DNA from 3 places in the Paeniglutamicibacter antarcticus genome. Region 3 is predicted to be linked to each of the others. Evidence: predicted binding sites of a transcription regulator. Region 3 holds the regulator's gene; each other region holds the start of a gene.
What was found. Region 3 encodes HspR, which represses chaperone genes until heat shock. Its sites were predicted from a motif close to AAGTTGAGTCNNNNNGACTCAACTT; they were not measured.
Positions count from the first base shown of each region.

Region 1: a site for HspR is predicted at 2,734-2,758, ahead of ABEA12_RS16760 (ATP-dependent Clp protease ATP-binding subunit). Genes of this name have one in related genera too.
Region 2: a site for HspR is predicted at 2,079-2,103, ahead of clpB (ATP-dependent chaperone ClpB). Genes of this name have one in related genera too.

Region 1 is NZ_BAABLK010000090.1:33,446-37,616, reverse strand. It holds gene ABEA12_RS16765 (FUSC family protein) at 1-41, shown strand, start outside; gene ABEA12_RS16760 (ATP-dependent Clp protease ATP-binding subunit) at 154-2,718, opposite strand; gene ABEA12_RS16755 (LysR family transcriptional regulator) at 4,022-4,171, opposite strand, start outside.
Region 2 is NZ_BAABLK010000034.1:316,526-320,696, forward strand. It holds gene clpB (ATP-dependent chaperone ClpB) at 1-2,047, opposite strand, end outside; gene ABEA12_RS13065 (GtrA domain-containing protein) at 3,082-3,408, opposite strand; gene ABEA12_RS13070 (YdeI/OmpD-associated family protein) at 3,830-4,093, shown strand.
Region 3 is NZ_BAABLK010000036.1:5,920-10,090, reverse strand. It holds gene dnaK (molecular chaperone DnaK) at 1-162, shown strand, start outside; gene ABEA12_RS13670 (nucleotide exchange factor GrpE) at 178-738, shown strand; gene ABEA12_RS13665 (DnaJ C-terminal domain-containing protein) at 925-1,905, shown strand; gene ABEA12_RS13660 (heat shock protein transcriptional repressor HspR) at 1,982-2,413, shown strand; gene ABEA12_RS13655 (alpha/beta hydrolase) at 2,444-3,352, shown strand; gene trmB (tRNA (guanosine(46)-N7)-methyltransferase TrmB) at 3,406-4,171, opposite strand, start outside.

The sequences.
Region 1 (4,171 bases), on a different contig from region 3:
TTCGCCGGTGGGAATCCCGGCGTGAATCGCACGCAGCCTGACCAAGGGTGCGCCAGCCCGGGGCACCTAAGCAGAGCGGTGGCGGGAACAGGAAAAGCAGCGAGAACCGTGTGGGGACGTCGGACTCAGCCGTCCGTCCCTACACGGTGTTTGCTAGGCCGCCAGAAGTTCTGCGCGTCGAGCCGCAACCCGCAGGCCCGACTCATCCATGGTGACCACAACGGTGCCGCCCGCCGGCAGCTCGTCGGCTACTAGGAGATCGGCGACTTTGTCATCGAGCTCGCGCTGGATCACCCGGCGCAAAGGGCGGGCGCCGAACTCGGGTTCGTGGCCTTCGGCCGCGATCCAGTCCACCGCCAACCCATCGACTTCCAAGGCCAGCCCGTGGGCGGTGAGTCGGGCTTCGGTACGCTGCAGCTGCAGCCGCACGATCTCGCGCAACTGTTCCTGTCCAAGCTTGCGGAAGAGCACCGTCTCGTCGATCCGGTTCAGGAATTCGGGGCGCATTGTCTCGCGCAACCGGCCCATTACCTTGGCACGTAGTTCGCGCTCGGTACCGGTACCGGACTCTCCGGAGAAGCCCAACGGGGCGCCGCGGCTGGCCAGGAACTCCGAACCGAGGTTGGAGGTCATGATGATGACGGTGTTTCGGAAATCGACGGTGCGTCCTTGTCCGTCGGTGAGGCGGCCGTCATCGAGCACCTGCAAAAGCAGGTTGAACACATCAGGGTGTGCCTTCTCCACTTCGTCCAGCAGCACCACCGAGTAGGGCCGCCGGCGCACAGCCTCTGTCAGTTGCCCGGCCTCGTCGTAGCCGACGTAGCCCGGAGGGGCTCCGATTAGGCGCGAGACCGTGTGGCGCTCGCCGAACTCGCTCATGTCGAACCGGACCATCGCGGACTGGTTGCCGAAGAGTGATGCGGCCAGGGCCTTGGCCAGTTCGGTCTTGCCCACGCCGGTGGGACCCAAGAAGAGGAAGCTGCCGACCGGGCGGTTCTCGTCGCCCAGTCCCGTCCTTGAGCGGCGCACCGCCTTGGCAACGGCGGAAACCGCGTCGTGCTGGCCAATGACCCGCTCGTGCAGTTCCTCCTCGAGTCGTGCCAGGCGTTCCTTGTCATCCTCGGTAAGCCGGACTGCGGGGATGCCGGTGGCTCGGGCAATGACCTCGGCGATCTCGGTTTCGTCGACTATCGCCGGGGCGCTTTGTGCCGTGCCGTCTTCGATCTCCGCCAAGCGGGCGGAAACCTCCTCGGCCTCATCACGCAACTTCGAGGCATCCTCGTAGCGTTCCTCGGCCACTGCTTGGTCCTTTGAAACACCCAGTTCCGCAATGCGGGTCACCAGGGATTCGGTGTCTGCACCGGGTCCGTGCTTGAGGCTCAGGCGGGCACCGGCCGTATCGATCAGGTCGATGGCCTTGTCCGGCAGGAACCGGTCCGTCACGTATCGCGCGGACATCTCTACCGCGGCTCGGATGGCAGCATCGGTGTAGCTCACCTGGTGGTGCTGGGCGTAGCGGTCCTTGAGCCCATGCAGGATCGCGACGGCGTCCTGGATCGACGGTTCACCGATGGTCACCGGCTGGAACCTGCGCTCAAGGGCGGGGTCCTTCTCCACCTTGCGGTATTCGGCCAGCGTGGTGGCACCGACCAGGTGCAGTTCACCGCGGGCGAGCCGGGGCTTGAGGATGTTGCTTGCGTCCATGGAGCCGTCCCCTCCGCCTCCGGCGCCGACAACGGTGTGCAGCTCGTCGATGAAGACGATCACGTTTCCGTCCTGGGCGGCAATCTCGTCCATGATCTGGGTGAGCCGTTCCTCGAAGTCGCCGCGGTAGCGGGTCCCGGCGACCATGGCCGCCAGATCAAGCCCAATAACGCGTTTGCCGCGCAGTTGTTCGGGGATCTCCCCGGCGACGATGGCGCGCGCCAGGCCTTCCACGACGGCTGTCTTGCCGACCCCTGCCTCTCCGATCAATACCGGATTGTTCTTGGTGCGTCGTGCCAGGATCTCGATGGTCTGTTCGATCTCTTTGGTGCGGCCGATCACCGGGTCCAGTTTGTCCTCCGCGGCCCGGGCGGTCAGGTCCATGCCGAACTTGTCCAGCATGGGGGTCTCGCCCTTGATGGATTGGGTTCCGGTATTCGACGACGGTGCCGGGGCGCCGGCGGGGCGGCTCTTCGCAGCTTCCTGGGCACCCTCGACCGCGGACTGCAGGGACTGCGGAGTGACTCCGGCAGCGCCCAGGACCTGGCCGGCGGGTGCTTCGGTGTTCAGCACGAACGCCAGGAACAGGTGTTCGGGATCGATATAGGTGGAGCCGAAGGCGCGGGCGACTTGGTAGGCATCCAGCAGTGCGCGTTGGGTTGATTGTGTCAATGCAGGGGCCGAATCGGTGCGTTGTGGCCCGGTTTCGGGAAGGCGTTGCTCGGCGTCGCGGGCAATGGCGTCGGCGTCGGCTCCGGAGCGGCGCAAGGCACCGTTGGTAGGCTCGGTCTCGAGCATCACCCGCAAAAGGTGAAGCGCATCAATATCGGTGTGGCCGTGTTCGACGGCGAATTGTGCGGCACGAGCCAGTACCTCATGGGTTTGGCGGCTCAGCAACCGGGTGATGTCGACGGGCCGTCCAAATCGACTGCTGCGCTGGCCTTGAAGGTAGCGGGCCAGGAAATCTTCGAAAGAACCGTTACCGGAACCGGATGAGCCAAAGAGTGCAGGCATGTTTCCTCCTGTGGATACTTGAGTGTCTTTGACTCAAGTTAACGACGTAGTCAACAAAATATTCCCTGCCCCGTCTCCAATGGTTCCTTGTTCGCCACCAGCGGCAAGGGTAAACGTCCGTCATGTCCGCGCCGAGTGTGCCGGCGAGGCTTACAGGGCAGGAAAAGGGAGCTGCTGTCGAGAAACAGACGGCCCGCAAACTATGGGCACCCTTAACGAACGCGCAGTTCGGCTGTTCGCACCATCTTGGCTCGGGTCCGGCGGTGCCTCAATGCCCTGGAATAATGCGATCCGACGCGCCGGTCAATAATTCCCCGCAGTAAGGGCCACTCGCGGCTACTTGACGGTAGGGAAAGTATCTTCTTCTGAAAACGAAAGAAGAAGTAACAACGAAGAGAACGGAAGTTAGCCACATGCGTGGAAGCAGCCTTGTATGGACCATCGTCGGCGTTCTTGTTGCCGTAGCCCTAGTTATCTGGATCGCCTCAGCGATCTAGGACTTCTCCTCCTAGCAGTTACGTTCAATCCCACCCTTGAGTGGCGGGGTTGTTCACCAAGGACGTGGGATGCAAGCATTGCTTGGATCCCACGTCTTTTTCGTCAGTGGCACCAGGAAATGATGGTGCCGCTGTAGTACGGTGCATGGACTCAAAGATCGTTGTTGGCTGCTCAGGAGTGGAGCTGATGAACTAAATCCACTGTCCATCGTCGACTCCGGAGCCAGCTGTGCTGGGTTTGACCATCCCCTAGGCCCTTGGGCTTCGCAAGAGCAAGCACGAAGTGGTGTTTCTCAGGAAGCCACGATCCCTCTCTGGCTTGGCGTAGCGAAGTGGGACAGCGCGAGGAGAGGGTGTGTTTGGGAGCTGCACCCGCTCATGCGATCGATGAAGTGGCTGATGGTGCCTACTAGTTGGTGATTTCATGCTGAGTTGCTATCGGGCTAGGGTCCGATGTCAACGGCGTTCGTTGGGCAGGCTGGAATGGTTTGCTGCATCCCGGGGCCAGGAACAGGACGTCACCTGAGACCTTGAAGATCTCGCGGAACTCGGTGTACTTGGCACGCGCTTCCTTGCTGGCGACCTCGGGTTTTTCGGAGACTAAACTTTTGGTGATGGTTTCCTGTCGAGCGCAAACTGAGAGTTTGTGGCAGTTAGCAAGCCCGACAGGCTTCAAGGCCTGTGGTGCTCCAGCTGGCAAGGACCCAAAACGCTATATAGCCCGTGGAGTGCACTGACAGTATGATCGCACCAGAGCAAGGCCACTCATTCAGGAAGCTACGCTGGCCGGTTGCACCGTCAAGCCACTATTGATCATCAACGTGCGGATCAGCCCCGTGTACCAGCCACGGCGAACCGGTTTCAGCAAGGATTTTGACGAATCCTGCCGTGACGGGAGGAGTGCTTGGCTTCCAAGACGCCCAGGTTTGGACCGTCAGGTCTTGTCCCGGCGTTTT
Region 2 (4,171 bases), on a different contig from region 3:
CCACTTCATCGAGCAGCACCACGGAGTAGGGCCGGCGACGCACCGCCTCGGTGAGCTGCCCGCCTTCCTCGTAGCCGACGTAACCCGGAGGAGCACCGACCAACCGGGACACCGAGTGCTTCTCCGAGTATTCACTCATATCGATTCGAACCATGGCGCGTTCGTCGTCGAAGAGGAAATCCGCCAATGCCTTGGCCAGCTCGGTCTTGCCCACGCCCGTTGGGCCCAGGAACATGAAAGAGCCCGTTGGCCGGTCGGGGTCCGAGATCCCTGCCCGGGCCCTGCGCACGGCATCTGACACCGTGGCAACGGCCTTTTTCTGGCCGATCAACCGGTGGCCTAAGAAGCTTTCCATCTCTAGGAGCTTCTGGCTTTCGCCCTGCAGCATCCGGCCTGCAGGAATCCCGGTCCAGGCGGAAATAACCTCGGCGATACCGTCGGCAGTGACTTCCTCGGCAACCATCAGGTCCTCGGTTCCGGCAGAGGCCTCGGCCTGGGCCGCGTCCTCCATGTCCTTTTCCAAGGCAGGGATTTCACCGTAGAGCAGGCGCGAGGCACTCTCCAGGTCACCTTCGCGTTGCAGCTTCTCGGCGCGGGAACGCAGCTCATCCAGACTGACCTTGAGATCGCCGACGCGGTTCAGGCCTGCTTTCTCCGCTTCCCAGCGGGCGTTCAGGCCATCCAGCTCCTCTTTCTTGTCCGCCATGTCAGCACGCAACACCTCGAGGCGCTCGCGAGACCCTGGGTCGGTTTCCCCGGCCAGAGCGAGTTCTTCCATGGTCAGCCGGTCCACCGAGCGGCGCAGCTGGTCGATTTCCTCGGGTGCGGAGTCGATCTCCATGCGCAGCCGGCTGGCAGCTTCGTCGACCAGGTCAATGGCCTTGTCCGGAAGCTGGCGCCCTGAGATGTAGCGGTTCGACAGGGTCGCTGCCGCCACCAGGGCAGAGTCGGAAATCGTCACCTTGTGGTGTGCCTCATAGCGTTCCTTCAGCCCGCGCAGGATTGCAATAGTGTCATCCACGCTGGGTTCCCCGACGTAGACCTGGGCGAAGCGGCGCTCTAGGGCCGGATCCTTCTCAATATTCTCGCGGTATTCATCCAGCGTGGTGGCACCGATCAGGCGCAACTCACCACGGGCCAGCATGGGCTTGAGCATGTTCCCGGCATCCATGGCGCCTTCGGAGGCGCCGGCGCCCACAACCGTGTGGATCTCATCGATGAACGTGACGATTTGTCCATCCGAAGCCTTGATCTCCTCCAGGACGGCCTTGAGCCGCTCCTCGAACTCACCACGGTACTTGGCCCCGGCAATCATTGCTCCGAGGTCCAAGGCGATCAAGGACTTGCCACGCAGTGATTCAGGGACGTCCCCAGCCACCATCCGTTGCGCCAGGCCCTCGACAACCGCTGTCTTACCCACCCCGGGATCACCAATGAGCACCGGGTTGTTCTTGGTACGGCGTGAAAGGACCTGCACCAAGCGGCGGATCTCGGCATCTCTGCCGATCACGGGATCGAGCTTGCCCGAACGGGCGATGGCCGTCATATCGGTGCCGAACTTCTCCAGGGCCTCAAACGTGTTCTCGGGATCCGGGTTGTTGACCTTGCGATCCCCACGGATTCCGGGAAGCGCGCTGTCCAGCGCCTTCCTCGTCGCACCGGAGTCGCGGAGCGCCTTGCCGGCGGCACCGGTGTCTTCACTGAGCCCGAGCAACAGGTGCTCGGTGGAAACGTAGCTATCGCCCATCGAGCCGGCTGCCTGCTGTGCGGAACTAATAACTTGCAGGATGCCGCGGGAATACTGGGCCTGGGCCACGCTGTCCCCCGAGGAGGCCGGCAGGGCCTTGATAGCGGCACTGGCTTGGGCCGACACTTGCTCGGGATCAATTCCGGCTGCCTTCAACAGAGCAACCGCGACGGATTCACGCTGATCGACCAGCGCCTTGAGCAAGTGCGCGGGTTCCACTTGCGGGTTGCCTGCGGTTGAAGCGTTCATTCCCGAAGCGGAAAGCGCCTCTTGGCTTTTGGTAGTGAACTTAGTATCCACGCTCGTCCTTTCAAAGTAGGGAGACTACTCAAACTTGAGTCTACCTAACTCAACTTTGAAATGCATAGGCCTATTCCCGTCGCGCAGGGGGTTTCTGTTTTCAGTTTTTAATCCTCTCGTTCGGTATCCGCGCGTACAGCCGGTAGCTTGCTCTTAGTGCCACCTCGGCACATCCCAAAAAACACCGTTCCAGCCCCTGCCCACGTACCGGTTGCCCCGGCTTTCGTAATACGGTGAGAACAAGAGATGAACGGAGCTAACGCGATGACACCGGGCGCGCCCGCCGGGCACCGCGAGAAACAGCATTGAAGCAGGCCGAGGGATTCACCTGGGACATCGCTGCATCGACCAGCAAAACTCCTCGTCACCGCAGTGGAACCACGTTTCAAGGGTCGACGCCGACTTCACTGCCCGGATCCTCATGCGTGGTGCAGGTATCCTGACCATCGGATCCCTGTTTCTGGGGCAACTCCTGCCGTCGGAACCACCAACGACAACGACGTGGCAAGAAGCCATTTTGATCTCCGTGTTGGCAGCCTTTGGGGCGCTCCTTGTCATTCTTGGGCCGCGGTGGCTCAGGACGACAGCCAAAGTTGGCGAGAATGACATTCTGCTATCCTCCGCAGGCATACGAGCACGGTTGCCCCTGGAAGCGGTTGGGACTGTCACGGACTCCCATTTTCCCAGTGGGGGCTACGGATACCGCTACCTAGGCAAAGGCCACCGCGGGTTCATCAGTGGAGGGGCGCAAGTCGACATCGGCATGAGGGACGGCCGCGAGTACACCGCTAGCGTCCAATCCACAGACGAATTTCGCTCGGCCGTATTCGGTGCCAAGGCTCGAATCCAACAGTCGCCTGGCTGGTACCAACACCTTTGAAGCCTTAGCAGCCAACCACGCAGCTGTGCAGTGCCTGAAAGGACCCTTGCCTGAGAAACTTGCCGCTGGTTCGTGGAAGACACGTATCCATGGCGTGCCCGGAGCTGGAGGAACGCCGTAGTCGCAAAATGGGTCCGCCATTGACGTAAACGGGCTACCGAGGCTCCAATGCATCGCGGTTGCTTCTCTTTTGGTAGCGCTGTGACCACTTGCTCAGCACGAAAGTGACGAGAAGTCCGACGCCGAGGGCCACAATCCAGCGAAGCAGCATCGGAACGTCAGGGTTCGTACCCAGACCGATATTGACACCAAGAACAACCAGCGCAGCCAGAAAGACGATCAGGTACTGTTTCATTTCCATCAGGGTGTCAGCCCGGGGACGCACATGACAAGTACGGCCTCCGGGGACGATGAAGCAGATCGTCGTGGAGGTCTGCCACGCGAAAGGCGATTGATGAAGATTCGAATTGATCCCGTTCATCGACGTGGTTACCGTATGAAACCCTCAGGCCCGTCTCGGAGAGTCTTTGCTCAACGAGCGCACCATGGTTGTTTTCGTTGACCACGGCCCGGCTTTGCGCAGGAGCGATGATGCGCAGCAAATGCCCTGAGGCCAGCCTTGGCGGGATAGTGAACTCCATGTCCCGACGATAGCGAGGATGCGCTCTCACTGGTTCTCGCCGAGCTGTGCCAGCAACAGAAATCAGTGGAATCGCAGTCCATGTTCGCTCGGAGCCCGGTGACCAGGGCTTGTAGCTTGTGAAGGCCCTGGAACGTACCGGTCCCACTGGGCAGCGTGCTCTGGTGATGATCCCGATGGTGATGCAGTGGATCAACGGGTGAGCTGAAGTTGGATGGCCAAAGCCCCGACGGTTGCGGCACTTGGGCGTTATCGTAGTCGTATGAGTAGTGAACAAGTGCCCGGTGGAGTAGTCCACAAGTTGCCAGAGGACCTGCGCACGGCTCTCCTTGCCAACGACTTGGTGCTTGCTGCCTGGAACGACATTTCTCCGTTGGCTCGCAACGAATTCATTTGTTGGGTCCAGGACGCCAAACAGGACACGACCCGAGAGCGCCGGATTCGCCGGACCCAGGAGGAGCTCGAGGAGGGCAAGCGCCGGCCCTGCTGCTGGCCGGGCTGCAAGCACCGCGAGCGCAACGGGTAACAGGTCAATGACATGTGAAGGTCCATGAGCCTTCCCGAATGCACTTTCGGAGCCGGATCCTTGGCGGCAGGGCCGACG
Region 3 (4,171 bases):
AAGGCGGCGTTCGATAAGCTGCAGACCTCGCAGACCAAGCTCGGCGAAGCCATCTACTCGCAGGCACAGTCCGAGTCCGAGGCCGCCGAAGGCGAGCCGGCTCCGGAAGCCGAAGAAGACATTGTCGACGCCGAGGTCATTGACGAAGACGAAAAGAAGTAGGGAGGCGCATCAACCATGTCAGAGCAAACACCCGAGGAGGGTTCCTCCAACGAAGAGGTAACCCCCGTGGATGAAGCACATGACTCGGGCGACGCGTTGAGCCAGGCCGAGGCCATTCTCAACGAGGTTGGTACCGAGGTCGACGAGGAAGCCCCGGCAAACGAGAAGGAAACCGAGCTGCGCAACGACCTGTTGCGTCTGCAGGCCGAGTACGTCAACTACCGCAGGCGCGTCGAGCGCGACCGCGATGTTGCCCGCGAAGTCGCAGTGCAGTCGGTCTTCAACAACCTGCTGCCGGTGCTCGATGACATCGACGCGGCCCGGGCCCACGGGGATTTGACCGATGGTCCCTTCGCTGCGATCGCCAACAAGCTCGACAGCGTGCTTGAAGGCCTTGGCCTGGAGCGCATCGCCGACGCCGGTGTGGAGTTCGATCCGAACATCCACGAGGCGTTGCTGCAACAGCCGCACGCCGAGATCCCGGCGGACCACGTGGCCCAAGTGCTGCGCACCGGGTTCAAGAAGGGTGATCGCATCCTTCGCGCCGCCCAGGTGATTGTTTCCCTCGGGGAATAAGCACCAAGGGCAAGAACTGCAGAAATGCATGTATTGCACCACCAATGTGCGGCGGATCGCCGGTTCCTCGAAGGGAATCGAGGCGGACCGCCGCACACTTGGTGGAACACCCCCACAGTTTTCTCCCCGCCGCGAAGATCCGGCCGGTGAGGCTCCACGATTTTTACAACAAGAAGGAGGCGCCTGATGGCAAGTCAGGACTGGGTCGAAAAGGATTTCTACGCCACCCTTGGCGTCTCCAAGGATGCCAGCGATGCGGACATCAAGAAGGCGTACCGGAAGATGGCACGCAAGTACCACCCGGACACCAACTCAGGTGACCCCAAGGCCGAAAGCAAGTTCAAGGACATCACCGAGGCCAATTCCGTACTCTCGGATCCCGAGGACCGCCAACAATACGACGCGATCCGTGCAATGGGCGGCGGCGCGCGTTTCAGCGCCGGCGGCCAGGGCGGACCGCAGGGCGGTGGCGGCGGTTTCGAGGACGTGTTCTCCAACCTCTTTGGTCAAGGTGGAGGCGGGGGCGGATCCCGGCACGGCGGCGGGCAGGTGCCACCGGAATTCGCCGACCTCTTCGGCGGAGGAGGGGGAGGCTTCGGGGGCTTCGGCCAGCAGGCCCCGCGCAAGGGCGCGGACCGCACGGCCAGCACCACGATTTCGTTTGGCGGTTCCATGAAGGGAACCACCATCGGCCTGAGAGAGGCCAACGGCGAAGTCATCGATGTCCGGATCCCCGCCGGAATCAAGGACGGGCAGTCGGTTCGGGTCCGCGGCAAGGGTTCGCCAGGTGGCGCCGGGACCGGGGACTTGATCGTCAAGGTGGCCGTCAAAGCGCACCCGGTCTTCGCTCGCGAGGACAACAACATCCGGATCCACGTCCCGGTCACCTTTGACGAGGCAACCCTGGGCGGAGAAATCCAGGTGCCGACGCTCACCGGGGAATCCGTGAAGATGAAGGTTCCCGCCGGTTCGGCGAACGGGCGGACACTGCGGCTGAAGGGACGCGGGGTCAAGACCTCCAAGGTCACCGGCGACCTGCTGGTCACCCTCGAGGTGGTTGTCCCGCAGAACCTCTCCAAGGAGGCCAAGGCCGCCATCGAGGCATTCGCCGAGGCGACCAAGTCCGAGAACCCGCGCGAGACCTTGATGGCGCGCGCAAAGCTCTAGTGCCCGGGGGGCGCGGGGTGTTTGGCGCGCACGATGTGTTAGCTACGGTGGAACGAACGCTGGAAAGGCAGGGATCATGGGCAACGACCGACAAAGGCCGATCTTCGTCATTTCGATTGCGGCCGAACTAGCCGACATGCACCCCCAGACGCTGCGCCAATATGACCGTTTGGGCTTGGTCTCGCCCTCACGCCAGGGCGGCAAGCATCGTCGTTACTCGGAACACGACGTGGATCTGCTGCGCGAGATCCAGTCGCTGTCCAAGGACGGGGTTTCGCTGGAAGGCATCCGCCGCATCATGGAGCTGGAAAACCAGGTAGCTGCGTTGCGCGTACGGGTCGGCGAACTCAGCCACGAGGTTTTCGCGCTGCGCAGCGCCCACCAAGCTGCCGGCCAGGGCAGGATATTTGCCGCCGGCAGCACCGGGGACGTTGTCTCGATGGCGCGTGGCCAGCGTCCGCGCGGGCGCAGCCAAGCGGTTGTCGTGTGGAAGCCCCGCAGCAAGTAGCCGCCGACAACACCGTTCGAGGAGGACCGCATGGCGCCCGCCGGGGACTATGCCCAACTTTCTGAATCAGCGCACCGCCGATTTGAGGCGTTGTGTGCGATTCGCGGCAAGCTGCGCGCCACCCACCGCCAGGCGCTGGACGGAACGGCCCATGCGCTCAGACGCGGATCCATGGACCCGGCCATCCCGGCCCGCCACCTCCTCTACCTCGAGCTATCGAACCGCGAACCGTTGGCTGCCGTTGCCGTGGGCGACTTGGACACCGCCACCCACGTGACCTTCCAGCTATCGGGAACAGGAATCCGTGCCCGCAATGCCCTCTGGGGTAGCGTGCGTGAGGCCGGCCAGCTCTACCTTGAACAGCAGAAGGTTGGGATCGCCGCCCCGGCTGTGGTGGCCTGGCTCGGATATCCCGCACCCAACCTTGCCAGCGCCTTGCTCGGTGTTGCTGCCCGCAAGGGACTGCACAAGCTGGGCCAGGACCTGGGTGACTTCCTCCGGCTCCGTCCCGACCGACCCCATCTGGCACTCGAGGCCCACTCCTACTCGGCGGCGATTGCCGCCCGGGTCCTTGATGCCGAATCCGGATACGCGATGAGGGTGCAGTCGGTGGCAACGATAGGCTCAGCCGGGATTCCCCGGTATCTTTGCGATGCACCGGAACGGTTGGGCGTACCAATCGGGCACGTGTACGAGGCTGTGGCGCCGGGGGACCACCTGGCATGCCTTGGCCGGGTGCTTTCGGGACGCAAGCCGTTTACGGGACGGGAATTCGCGGTAGGCGCCAGGCCGGAGCTTGGCTTGTCGGCGGTCACCGGACACAACACCTCGCAGTTTCGCGCCGATGCGGCACCCGGTGCTCGTGGCTATCGGGATCCGGGAACCCTTTGCCTGCGCAACCTAGCGTTGATCACGACCGGGCAGGAACCGCTGGGTTAAAAGCCGGGTGTGGTGCCGGGCAATGCCCGAAACCACCCCGGAGCGACAGATTTCTAGCTGACCCTGCGGTAGGCCAGGTCAAAGATCAAACGGCCGGCCTTCAGCGCCTTGCCTTCGAACCCGGTCAGGGTGCGCCCCTCAAAGCGAGGTGCCCAGCCTCCACGCCCGTCGATGAACCCGGGATCCTTCTCATCCTTTTCCAGACCGAAACGGCGGACCTTGGTGAGGTTGCTGTCCTCGCCGGAGCGTTCCCCGGCATGCAGGTTGATGAAACCGTCTGAAGCACCAAAGACATCACGCATCTGCTCGGCGTAGTTGGACCAGTCGGTTGCCAAACGCACTATGCCGCCGGGCACCAAGACGCGTTCAAGCTTCTCAACGAACGAATCCTTGATCAGGCGGCGCTTGTGGTGGCGGATCTTGTGCCACGGATCCGAAAAGAAGATCCAGATCTCCTGGGCCGAGGCCGCGGGAAGCATGGAGTCCAGGGCCTCGGGTGCGTTCGCCTGGACGGCGCGCACGTTGTCCAGCTCGTTGTTCTCCACCCTGACCATGAGGGCTGCAAGCCCCGGGAGGTACACCTCAACGGCCAAGAAATCCATGTCACGGTGCTCGCTGGCGGCAAATGCCATCGCTTCGCCCAAGCCCGAACCGATCTCCACGATCAGCGGTGCCTTGCGGCCGTAGATGCCCTCTTGGTCGAACTCGTAGCCCTCACCCACGGAGGTGTCGGAACGGTCCCGAGGAGGCTCGATGATGTACTTGTGGGATGTGCGTTCCCAGGCATCTGCGCGCCGCCCCTGAAGGCGGTTGCCGCGA